DNA from 2 places in the Arthrobacter sp. 10T44 genome. Region 1 is predicted to be linked to the other one. Evidence: riboswitches for the same ligand, from Rfam matches in the RefSeq annotation. Region 1 holds a riboswitch; the other holds the start of a gene.
What was found. A riboswitch is a leader RNA that binds a small molecule or an ion and turns the genes downstream of it on or off. The one in region 1 is predicted to bind cyclic di-AMP.
Positions count from the first base shown of each region.

Region 2: another riboswitch for cyclic di-AMP. It lies ahead of AC1DBL_RS08250 (aggregation-promoting factor C-terminal-like domain-containing protein); the one in region 1 lies ahead of AC1DBL_RS07055 (M23 family metallopeptidase).

Region 1 is NZ_JBFTGT010000003.1:103,185-108,008, reverse strand. Features, by position in the region: gene AC1DBL_RS07060 (NlpC/P60 family protein) at 135-899, opposite strand; cyclic di-AMP (ydaO/yuaA leader) riboswitch at 1,163-1,321, opposite strand; gene AC1DBL_RS07055 (M23 family metallopeptidase) at 1,468-2,286, opposite strand; cyclic di-AMP (ydaO/yuaA leader) riboswitch at 2,291-2,510, opposite strand; gene AC1DBL_RS07050 (iron-dependent transcriptional repressor DtxR) at 2,653-3,345, opposite strand; gene serC (phosphoserine transaminase) at 3,661-4,791, shown strand; gene AC1DBL_RS07040 (MFS transporter) at 4,819-4,824, opposite strand, start outside.
Region 2 is NZ_JBFTGT010000004.1:82,262-87,085, forward strand. Features, by position in the region: gene AC1DBL_RS08240 (bifunctional glycosyltransferase family 2/GtrA family protein) at 1-141, shown strand, start outside; gene AC1DBL_RS08245 (glycosyltransferase family 39 protein) at 142-2,178, shown strand; cyclic di-AMP (ydaO/yuaA leader) riboswitch at 2,338-2,518, shown strand; gene AC1DBL_RS08250 (aggregation-promoting factor C-terminal-like domain-containing protein) at 2,517-3,254, shown strand; gene AC1DBL_RS08255 (VOC family protein) at 3,357-3,734, opposite strand; gene upp (uracil phosphoribosyltransferase) at 3,831-4,466, opposite strand; gene AC1DBL_RS08265 (phosphatase PAP2 family protein) at 4,491-4,824, opposite strand, start outside.

The DNA of each region.
Region 1 (4,824 bases):
GCCGAATTTTTCTTTGCCGGGCTTCCCGGCCGCGCGTCGGCGGGCGGGCGCGAGCGAGCCGCAAACTGCAAAGGACCCCTGCCGCGAGGGCAGGGGTCCTTCACAAAGCTTCAGGCGTTAGACGCGCCTAAGTCCTAGCCGCCGACGCGGATGAAGACCGGGCCGGAGCCCACGTTGACGCTGTACAGCGCGGTGGTGCCGCCGTTCCAGCCGCCATGGACGGCCATGCCGTTGCCGACGTAAACGGCGATGTGGGCCATGCCCATGCCGCCGTTCTGGTAGTAGGCGAGGTCGCCCGGCTGGGCCTCGGCGGCGCTCACGGTGCGGCCCAGGGACAGGTAACCCGCCGGCCAGCCGTGGTAGTGGACGCCCACTGCGGCCAACGCGTTGGTGGCCAGCATGGTGCAATCCTGGGAGACACCGATCTGTGCGTAGGCAGCAGCGGCGATCGAAGCGCCCATGCCGCTGACGGCGGCCGGAGCCTTGGTGGCCAGCGATGCGGTGACCGCGGTGCCGGTACCAGTTCCGGTACCGGTGACGGCGGTGTCCGCTTCCTGGACGTTGACGACGGGCTTGGCCGCCTCGACAACGGGAGCCGGCGCGGTGGTGACAGCAGGCTTCTCGTAGGAGATCGCGATGCTGGAGGCCGCGGAGATCGTGGCCGGTGCGTTGGACTGTACTTCCATGGCCGAAGCGGAAGTCGATTCACGCTGAACGTTGGTCTCGGCAGCGTTGGCTGCGATACCGCTGGTCAGGACCAGGCCGGAGGCTGCAGCGATAACCGCGGCCTGGCGACCCATACCACCGGCGTTGTCGCCGACGGCCTTAGCAATGACAGCCAGCGAGTTGGTCTTGGTGACCTCCGCGCGGTGGCGTGCAATGGTTGCACGAGTAGTCATTCAGTTCTCTCTTTCGTGATCCTTGGGTCCGCGCTGCTTGCAGGCGGGACTGAGGACGCTCCGGCATCTTGGGGGTACGCCGGATCGCCCCGAAACGGGTTTCTTAGCGAAGGGTGTACTGCGAAGACGCGCCAAAAGCGGGAACTGCGTTGTGTGATCCAGTCCGGGCGCCGGCAAGGGCGGCACGGAGCATGGAATTCAGCGGGCTCAACTGAGCCTCGCCAGCGCGAGAACGCGCAGCATTGTGGCGTGAAGACACGAAAGTAGCCTCTCCCAATGCCTACGAGGTGAGCTGTCGGATTCGGATGGGAGTCACCCGGCCGCGCTGCTTCCTGGGAAGCTTTGCGACTTAACCCCAAGGTCTTCTTGCGAAGACCAAAATTGGTTCCCCCGCCCCTGCCAGACGATGTCATGCGAACGGACCTTGAGCGGTGGCAGAGTTAGGCAATCCACTCAAGAGCGCCAACTTCGGAGAAGTTGGCGTGCTTCATACGGTACAGCAGTTGGGACTCAATGTCACATTCAGATCACGGCGTGTCACAGAAATGCGAGTGGTCCCTCGGCTTGGCTAAAGCCAGCCGAGCGGGTCAACAACTTCCCCGTTGACCATCACCTCGAAGTGGAGGTGGCAGCCGGTGGAGGCGCCGGTGGTCCCGCTCATCGCCACCACATCGCCACGTGAGACCTGCTGGCCCACGTGGACGTCGGAGGACGACAAGTGGTTGTACGTGGTCTCCAGGCCGTTGCCATGGTCGATCACGACCCGGTTGCCGCCCCCGTAGGGGTGCCAGCCGGAAAAGGTTACGGTGCCGCTCGCGGCGGCATGTACAGGAGTGCCGCACTGGGCCGCGTAGTCCTGGCCCCGGTGGAATTCCCCGACGGCTCCCGTGATGGGACTGACCCGGTAGCCGAACGGCGAGGCCGTGACCATGGAATCCAGCGGCGCCCCGAGGCTGCCCGCGGAGGCTGCCCGGGTGATGCTGCCGACGGACTGCGCGCTCAGCAACTGCTTGAGCTTGCTGTCCGGGTCACCCTTGGTGGTGACGGCCGTGCGGTTGAAGTTGATTTCGGCGGCCGGGGCCTTGACCTCGGGCTGGGCCGCCGCGGAAACCGAACCGGACCTGGCCGCATCGGTGGCCATCACGGGGCCGGTGGCCGGAACTGTAACGGTGAGGACCAAACCCGTGGCGGCCAGGGCAATGCCTGCCTTCTGCCCCACGCCGCTGACAGCGGCGAAGTCTGTTACCTGACGGAACGCGCTGCGCCGGCCGCGGCGCGCTTCGCGGTGCGCGTCACGCGGGCGCTCGTCGAGGACGACGGCGGCCGGGCGTGGCTCCGGAGCGGGACCGGTCGCACGACGGCGGCCCCTGACGGTCTGGGTGGTCAAGAACGGTTCCTCTCTGGATAGCCTGCGAAGTTAGCTGTCGGATTCGGGTCAGAGAGATCAAAGACCCGGTCCGCCGGTGCAAGCATCCAGACGCAGGGGCATCCACGGAGGTCCCAGTTTGAATTGCTTGCCGCTAGCGGACTTCACCCCAAGGCTGTTGAATCAACAGCCGGTTGTGGTTCCCCCGCCTCTGCCAGAAGGTGAATCGCCGGCTGATCCGCTGGCAGAGCTCGGCTCCGGATCAGATAACGCTTTAGTATCAGTGCTAGTCATCAACTATAGGGGATTAAGGCAGGCGGTAATAATTCCGTTATCTCGCCTGTGCACAACTTACCTGCTGTCCGGCGGAAGGATTTTGACGCCGGGTTACCCGAGCGTAACGAACACATGGGCGGCGACCTCGGGAGGCAGCTCGAGGGCGCCTTCAATGTCGGGGACCCGGACCGAGATGTACTCCCCCACCCGCTCCAGCGAGACCCTGGCGCCCGGACGGATTCCGCCCTCGTCCAGCTGGACCAGCAGCTCCGGCTCGACCTGGATCGGCTCGGCCAGCCGGCTCACGGTGATCCGCGAGTCGGCGCCGTAGCCGGCCATGGCGTCAAGCAGGTTGACCACGGCGCCGCGGTCCGGCGTCGGAAGCCCGCCCAGTTCGGCGAGTCCGGGAATCGGGTTCCCGTAGGGGGACACGGTCGGGTGGTCCAGCATTTCGAAAATGCGGCGCTCGACCCGTTCGCTCATCACGTGCTCCCAGCGGCACGCTTCCTCATGGACGTAGGCCCAGTCCAGCCCGATCACGTCGGCAAGCAGCCGTTCGGCCAGGCGGTGCTTGCGCATGACCTCGATGGCGCGCTTCCGGCCCGTTTCGGTCAGTTCAAGGTGCCGGTCGCCGGAGACAACCACGAGGCCGTCGCGCTCCATGCGGCCGACGGTCTGGGAAACGGTGGGGCCGGAGTGACGGAGCCGCTCGGCGATGCGGGCGCGGAGGGCGATGATGTTCTCTTCTTCAAGTTCCAGGATGGTCCGGAGATACATCTCGGTGGTATCGATCAGATCCGTCATTCAGCTCAGCTCCTCGAGCGCCGTCCTTGCGTCATTCCCACCGTACAGCGTGCGGGTTGCGCCCTGGCGAGATCCGCCGTACGTCACCGCACAGCCTAGCCTATTTTGAATTAGTCCGGATAATCTGTGGGCTGCCGCGCGGACCTGTGGACTACGCCCCGCCCGGCGCCGCGCCGCCGTCTCAATGACCGGACTATGACGGGCTTTATTCCCACCCGCGTGGGGCCGTCGGGCAGAATAAATAGCGGGTCCCGGTCACGCCCGGCAGAGCCCGTCCAAGCCACGCCACACACCCAGCCGAAAATTGGAGCCCCTGTGAGCGACACCAGCATCACCATCCCCGCGAACCTCCTGCCCAAGGACGGCCGGTTTGGCGCCGGCCCGTCGAAGGTCCGGCCGGAGCAGATGGAGGCCCTGTCTGCTGCGTCGGCGACGCTGCTGGGGACCTCGCACCGCCAGGCCCCGGTCAAGAACCTCGTGGGATCGGTCCGGAGCGGACTGAGCGACTTCTTCCGCGCCCCGGAGGGCTACGAGGTCATCCTCGGCGTCGGCGGGTCCACGGCGTTCTGGGACATTGCCAGCTTCGGCCTCGTGGAAAACAAGGCGCAGCACCTGTCTTTCGGCGAATTCGGCTCGAAGTTCGCCGCGGCCACCAACAAGGCACCGTTCCTGGCCGAGTCCTCGATCATCAAATCCGAACCCGGCACCCGACCCGAGGCGCGGGCCGAGGCCGGCGTCGATGCCTACGCGTGGCCGCAGAATGAGACCTCCACCGGTGTCGCAGCGCCGGTCAAGCGCGTGGCCGGCGCCGATGCAGGCTCCCTCGTGCTGGTGGATGCCACCTCCGCGGCCGGCGGCCTGGACGTGGACGTCGCCGAGGCCGACGTCTACTACTTTGCCCCGCAGAAGAACTTCGCCTCCGACGGCGGCCTCTGGCTTGGACTGTTCTCCCCGGCGGCGTTGGAGCGCGCGGCCCGGATCAAGGCCGGCGGCCGCTGGATTCCGGACTTCCTGGACCTCCAGACCGCGATCGACAACTCGCGGCTGAACCAGACCTACAACACTCCGGCGCTGGCCACCCTCGTGACCCTGGACGCGCAGGTGCAGTGGCTCAACGCCAACGGCGGCCTCGACTTCGCCGCCGCCCGCACCGCCGACTCGGCCGGACGCATCTACGGCTGGGCCGAGGCCTCCGCCTACGCCACGCCGTTCGTAGCCAGGGCCGAGGACCGGTCCAACGTGATTGCCACCATCGACTTCGACGACTCGATCGACGCCTCCGCCATCGCCAAGGTCCTGCGCGCCAACGGGATCGTGGATACCGAGCCGTACCGCAAGCTGGGACGGAACCAGCTGCGCATCGCCACCTTCGTGGCGATCGAACCCGACGACGTCTCCGCACTGCTCGAGTGCATCGACTTCGTCGTCGGCGAGCTCAAGAAGTAGCCACCGCGCCGTCCCTTCCGGGACGCTTCAGCG
Region 2 (4,824 bases), on a different contig from region 1:
GCCATCAAATTCCTGCTGTTCCGGCACGTGGTCTTCCGCCGTCGGGGCGCCCCCATTCCTCCGGCCCCCGGCGCCGTTCCCTATGCTCCGGCGTCCGCCGCCAACGACTCAGCCCTCCCCCACACAGAAACGGCCAAGTAAATGACCGCAACCCTCGACCCCGCCACCGGCGGCCCGGCCGGCAGCACGCCCGCATCGGCGCCCGCACCCTCGACGACGGCGACCCGCCCGGCAGCTCCTCGACCGGCCGCCGCGCAGGACCGCCGGGCACGCCTGCTGTTCGGACCACAGCGGTGGTGGGTGCGGCCCTCGGCGGCCCTGCTGCTGGTCTTCACCGCAGTGATGTACCTGTGGAACCTGGAAGCCACCGGCTACGCCAACTCCTTCTACGCCGCAGCGATCCAGGCCGGCACCAAGGACTGGACCGCGCTGCTGTTCGGTTCCCTCGACGCGGGCAACGCCATCACGGTGGACAAGCCACCGGCCGCGCTCTGGATCCCGGCCCTCGCCGGGCGGATCTTCGGTTTCTCGGCACTGAGCATGCTCATTCCCCAGTCGCTCATGGGGGTGGCCGCCGTCGGACTTCTGTACCTGACCGTCAAACGCGTGTCCGGTTCCGCGGCGGGCCTGCTGGCCGGCGGTGCCCTGGCGCTGACCCCAGTGGCAGCCCTGATGTTCCGCTTCAACAACCCGGACGCCATGCTCACCCTGTGCCTGGTGCTGGCCGCCTACCTCACCACCCGCGCCATCGAAAAGGCCGGCTGGAAATGGCTCGCCGCAGCCGGCGCGGTAATCGGCCTGGCGTTCCTGACCAAGATGCTGCAGGGCTTCCTGATAGTGCCCGGACTGGCCTTGGCCTACCTGTGGGCGGCACCCACCACCCTCGGCCGCCGGCTCCTGCACCTCCTCGCCGCCGCGGCGGGGATCGCCGTCGTGGCCGGCAGCTACCTGGCGCTGTTCCAGCTCACTCCCGCCTCGGCCCGGCCGTACATGGCGGGGTCGGAGACCAACAGCTTCCTGGAACTCACCTTCGGCTACAACGGCCTGGGCCGGATCACCGGGTCCGGCGGCGGGATGCCCGGCGGAAATCCTTTCGGAAATGCCGGCGGCCCGGGCGGAAACGGCAACGTGGGCTTCGGCGGCGCGGCCGGGATCACCCGGATGTTCGGGACCAGTTTCGGCGGAGAAGTGTCCTGGCTGTTGCCGGCGGCCCTGGTCCTGCTGGTGGCAGGTTTGTGGTTCACCCGGCGAGAGGCCCGGACCTCCGCCACCCGTGCCGCGCTCCTGCTCTGGGGCGGCTGGCTGCTGATCACGGCAGGCATCCTCAGCTTCATGAGCGGCACCGTGCATCCGTACTATGCCGTGGCACTGGCCCCCGCCGTCGCGGCCCTGGTGGGCATCGGCTCGGCGGAACTGTGGCGCGGCCGGACCCACTGGCCCGCTCGGATGGTCCTGGCCGTGACGGTGTTGGCCGCCTCGGTCTGGTCCGCCGTGCTCCTGGGCCGCGACCCGGCATGGCTGCCCGGGCTCCGGGTGATCGCCGTCGTCCTGGGCGTGCTGGCCGCCGCGGCGCTGCTGCTCCGGGTGGACAGCCTGGCGGCGCTCCCGGCCCGGCTCCGCAAAGCCGCTGCGGCCGGCGTCATGGTCCTTTCACTGCTGGCCGGCGGGCTCGGGACCACCGCCTGGACGCTGGCGACGGCGGCCCAGGCGCATTCGGGGTCAATCCCCACCTCCGGGCCCACCGCGTCCGCGATGGGCGGCGGCTTCGGGGCGGCCGGCAGGCCGGACGGCGGGATCGCCGGTTCCAGCGGGGCGGCCGCCGGCGGGCCCGGCGGACCCGGCGCGGATACGGCGTCGGCTGAGCTGACAGCGTTGCTGAAGTCCTCCGGCGCCAAATGGTCCGGGATTGTCTCCGGCGCCACCCAGGCCGCCAGCCTGGAACTCGCCACCGGCACCAATGTGATCGCGCTGGGCGGCTGGAACGGCGGCGACCCGTACCCCACGCTCGAGCAGTTCCAAGCGATGGTGGGCCGCGGCGAGATCGGCTACTTCATCTCCGGCGGCATGGGCGGCCTGGGCGGGGGCCGCGGCGGCAACTCCGAGGTCGCCAGCTGGGTCGCGGCCAACTACCAGGCCCAGACCGTGGGGAACGCCACCGTGTACAAGCTGGCGAAGTAGGCTCCTCTCCCCGCTTGCCTCCGTCTCCGCCGCGCCGTTTCGACGGTTCCGTGCCCGCTCGATGCTTACCGGGGGCCAGCCGTTACCTAAATGTGACATCTGATTGAAAGTCCGGTACCGTTTTAGGGTGCGGCCATCGATCTGGCCGCGTGTCCGGGCTGACGCCAAACTCTGCCGCTACCCGGATTCCCATGGACCAGGCAGAGACGGGGAACCCAGAGTTCCCGGGCATTCTGCATCCATGCACCCTTGGGGTTAAGCCGCCACGTCGAGATTCCGTGCGGCCGGATTTCGCATCCGAACCCGACAGCTAACTCCGTAGGCGTTGAGAGGCGAACATGACTGAAATCAAGGCACCCACGCGCCCAGAAGGCGCTAAACGCACGTCCGACGCCGAGCGCGCGCGCCACCGCGCCGAGCCGGCGAAGCACACTTCGAGCCCGTCCCGGCCCCGTGCCCGGACCAATGGCAAGCGCGCCGCCGTCGTAGCCACCGCTTTCGCCGTCCTGCTGGGGGCAGGGGCCGCGGGCCAGGCCTCCGGCACTGCAGCGCATACGGCCGAAGCGTCGAAAGACACTGCCGCGTCCCTGCAGACCCTGGACTTCGAACGCGTCGGCAGCAACACGCCCACCTCGCCCGCCCCGATGAGCGTGGAGGCCCAGGCCTCCAAAATCAAGCCCGCCAAGGCCCCGGCGGCCAAGGCTCCGGCTGCCAAGGCGCCTGCTCCGGCTGCCAAGGCGCCTGCTCCCGCGAAGCCGGTCGCCATTGACGACCCCGCCGGTGCGCAGGCCTACGCCGCCTCTCAGCTGCCCGCCCACGGCTGGGCCCCGAGCGAGATGCAATGCCTGATGAAGTTGTGGACCAGGGAGTCCGACTGGAAGACCACGGCTACCAACGCCAGCAGCGGCGCTTACGGCGTGGTCCAATCGCTGCCCGCCGAAAAGATGGCCAGCGCCGGCGCCGATTACCGGACCAACTACCGGACCCAGATCAACTGGGGACTGGAGTACGTGCAGGACCGCTACGGTTCACCGTGCGGCGCCCTGAACTTCCACTACGCGAACAACTGGTACTAAGCGCGGCCGAGGCTGCATGCCATGAGTGAGGCCCCGGATCCTTGGATCCGGGGCCTCACGTGCGCCTGCCGCCGCGCCGCCTGCGGAATACGGGCCGCCGCGCTAGCCGTTCGGACGGTTGGGAATGTACTGCACCCCCCATTTGTTGCCGTCGGGATCGGCGAAGTAGACGAAATGCCCCCAGTCCTGGACATCGATGTCGCTGACGTCCACACCGTTGCCCTTGAGTTGCTGGTGCGCCGCCTGGATGTCGCTGACGACCAGCTGCAGGCCGGGGGCGGTGCCGGGCGGGGCGTCGTTGAGGCCCTCGCCAATCGCGATCGAGCACCCGGAACCCGGCGGGGTCAGCTGGACGAAACGGATGCCTGGCGTGGGCCGTTCGTCGTAGTCGGCGTTGAAGCCGACCTTGTTCACATAGAAGTCCTTGGCCCGGTCCACATCCGACACGGGGACAAACACGAGTTCAAGTTTCCAGTCCATGGGCACAGGCTAGTCCCGGACGCCTTACGCCGGAACCCTTGACCGCGGGGACGTTTCAACCGCCCTACCCGCGAGGGCAGCAGTGCATGCCGGCGGCTAGACCGCGATGCCGTACAGGCGGTCTCCGGCGTCGCCCAGCCCGGGCACAATGTACGACTTTTCGTTGAGCTTCTCGTCGATGGAGGCCAGCACGATGGTCACGTTGGCGTCCGAGAGCTCTTCTTCCAGCTTGGCCAGGCCCTCCGGGGCGGCCAGCAGGCAGATGCAGGTGACGTCCGACGCGCCGCGCTTGAAGAGGAACTTGATCGCCTCGCGCAGGGTGCCGCCGGTGGCGAGCATCGGGTCCAGGACGAAGATCTGCCGGTCTGTCAGGTTCTCCGGGAGGCGCTCGGCGTAGGTGATGATGTCCAGGGTCTCTTCGTCCCGGGCCATGCCCAGGAAGCCGACCTCGGCGGTGGGCACCAGCTTGGTCATGCCCTCCAGCATGCCGAGACCGGCGCGCAGGATCGGAACCACCAGCGGGGTGGGCTTGGTGAAAGCCGTGCCGACGGTGGTGCTGACCGGCGTCTCGATGGTCACCGGCTCGGTGCGGACGTCCCGGGTTGCCTCATAGGCCAGGAGCGTGACGAGCTCCTCGGTGAGCTGGCGGAAGACCGGGGACGGGGTGTTCTTGTCCCGCAGAACGGTGAGTTTATGGGCGACCAGCGGGTGGTCGACAACGAGAGTGCGCATGGGTCAAAACTACCACCCGGACCTTCAGGACCGTCCCGCGGGGTCCGGGGTATCGGCGTCGGCGGTCCGCTCCGCGGTGCTGCCCTTGCGGCCGCGGGCGGGGGCGCCGTCGCGCACGTGCGCATCGTTGTCGAACGTCGGCGCGGGGCCGGTGTGTTCCCGGTGCCGCAGCACATGGAACAGCCTGTGGGCCAGGATCACGATCCCCACCCAGCCCAGCCCCAGGGCCCAGCCGAAGATCACATCGGTCATCCAGTGATGGCCCAGGAAGACGCGGCTCATGCCCATCGCAAGGATGAAGATCGCACCCGCGGTGATCAAACCGACGCGGGCTATGGTGCGTCTGACCTGCAGGCAG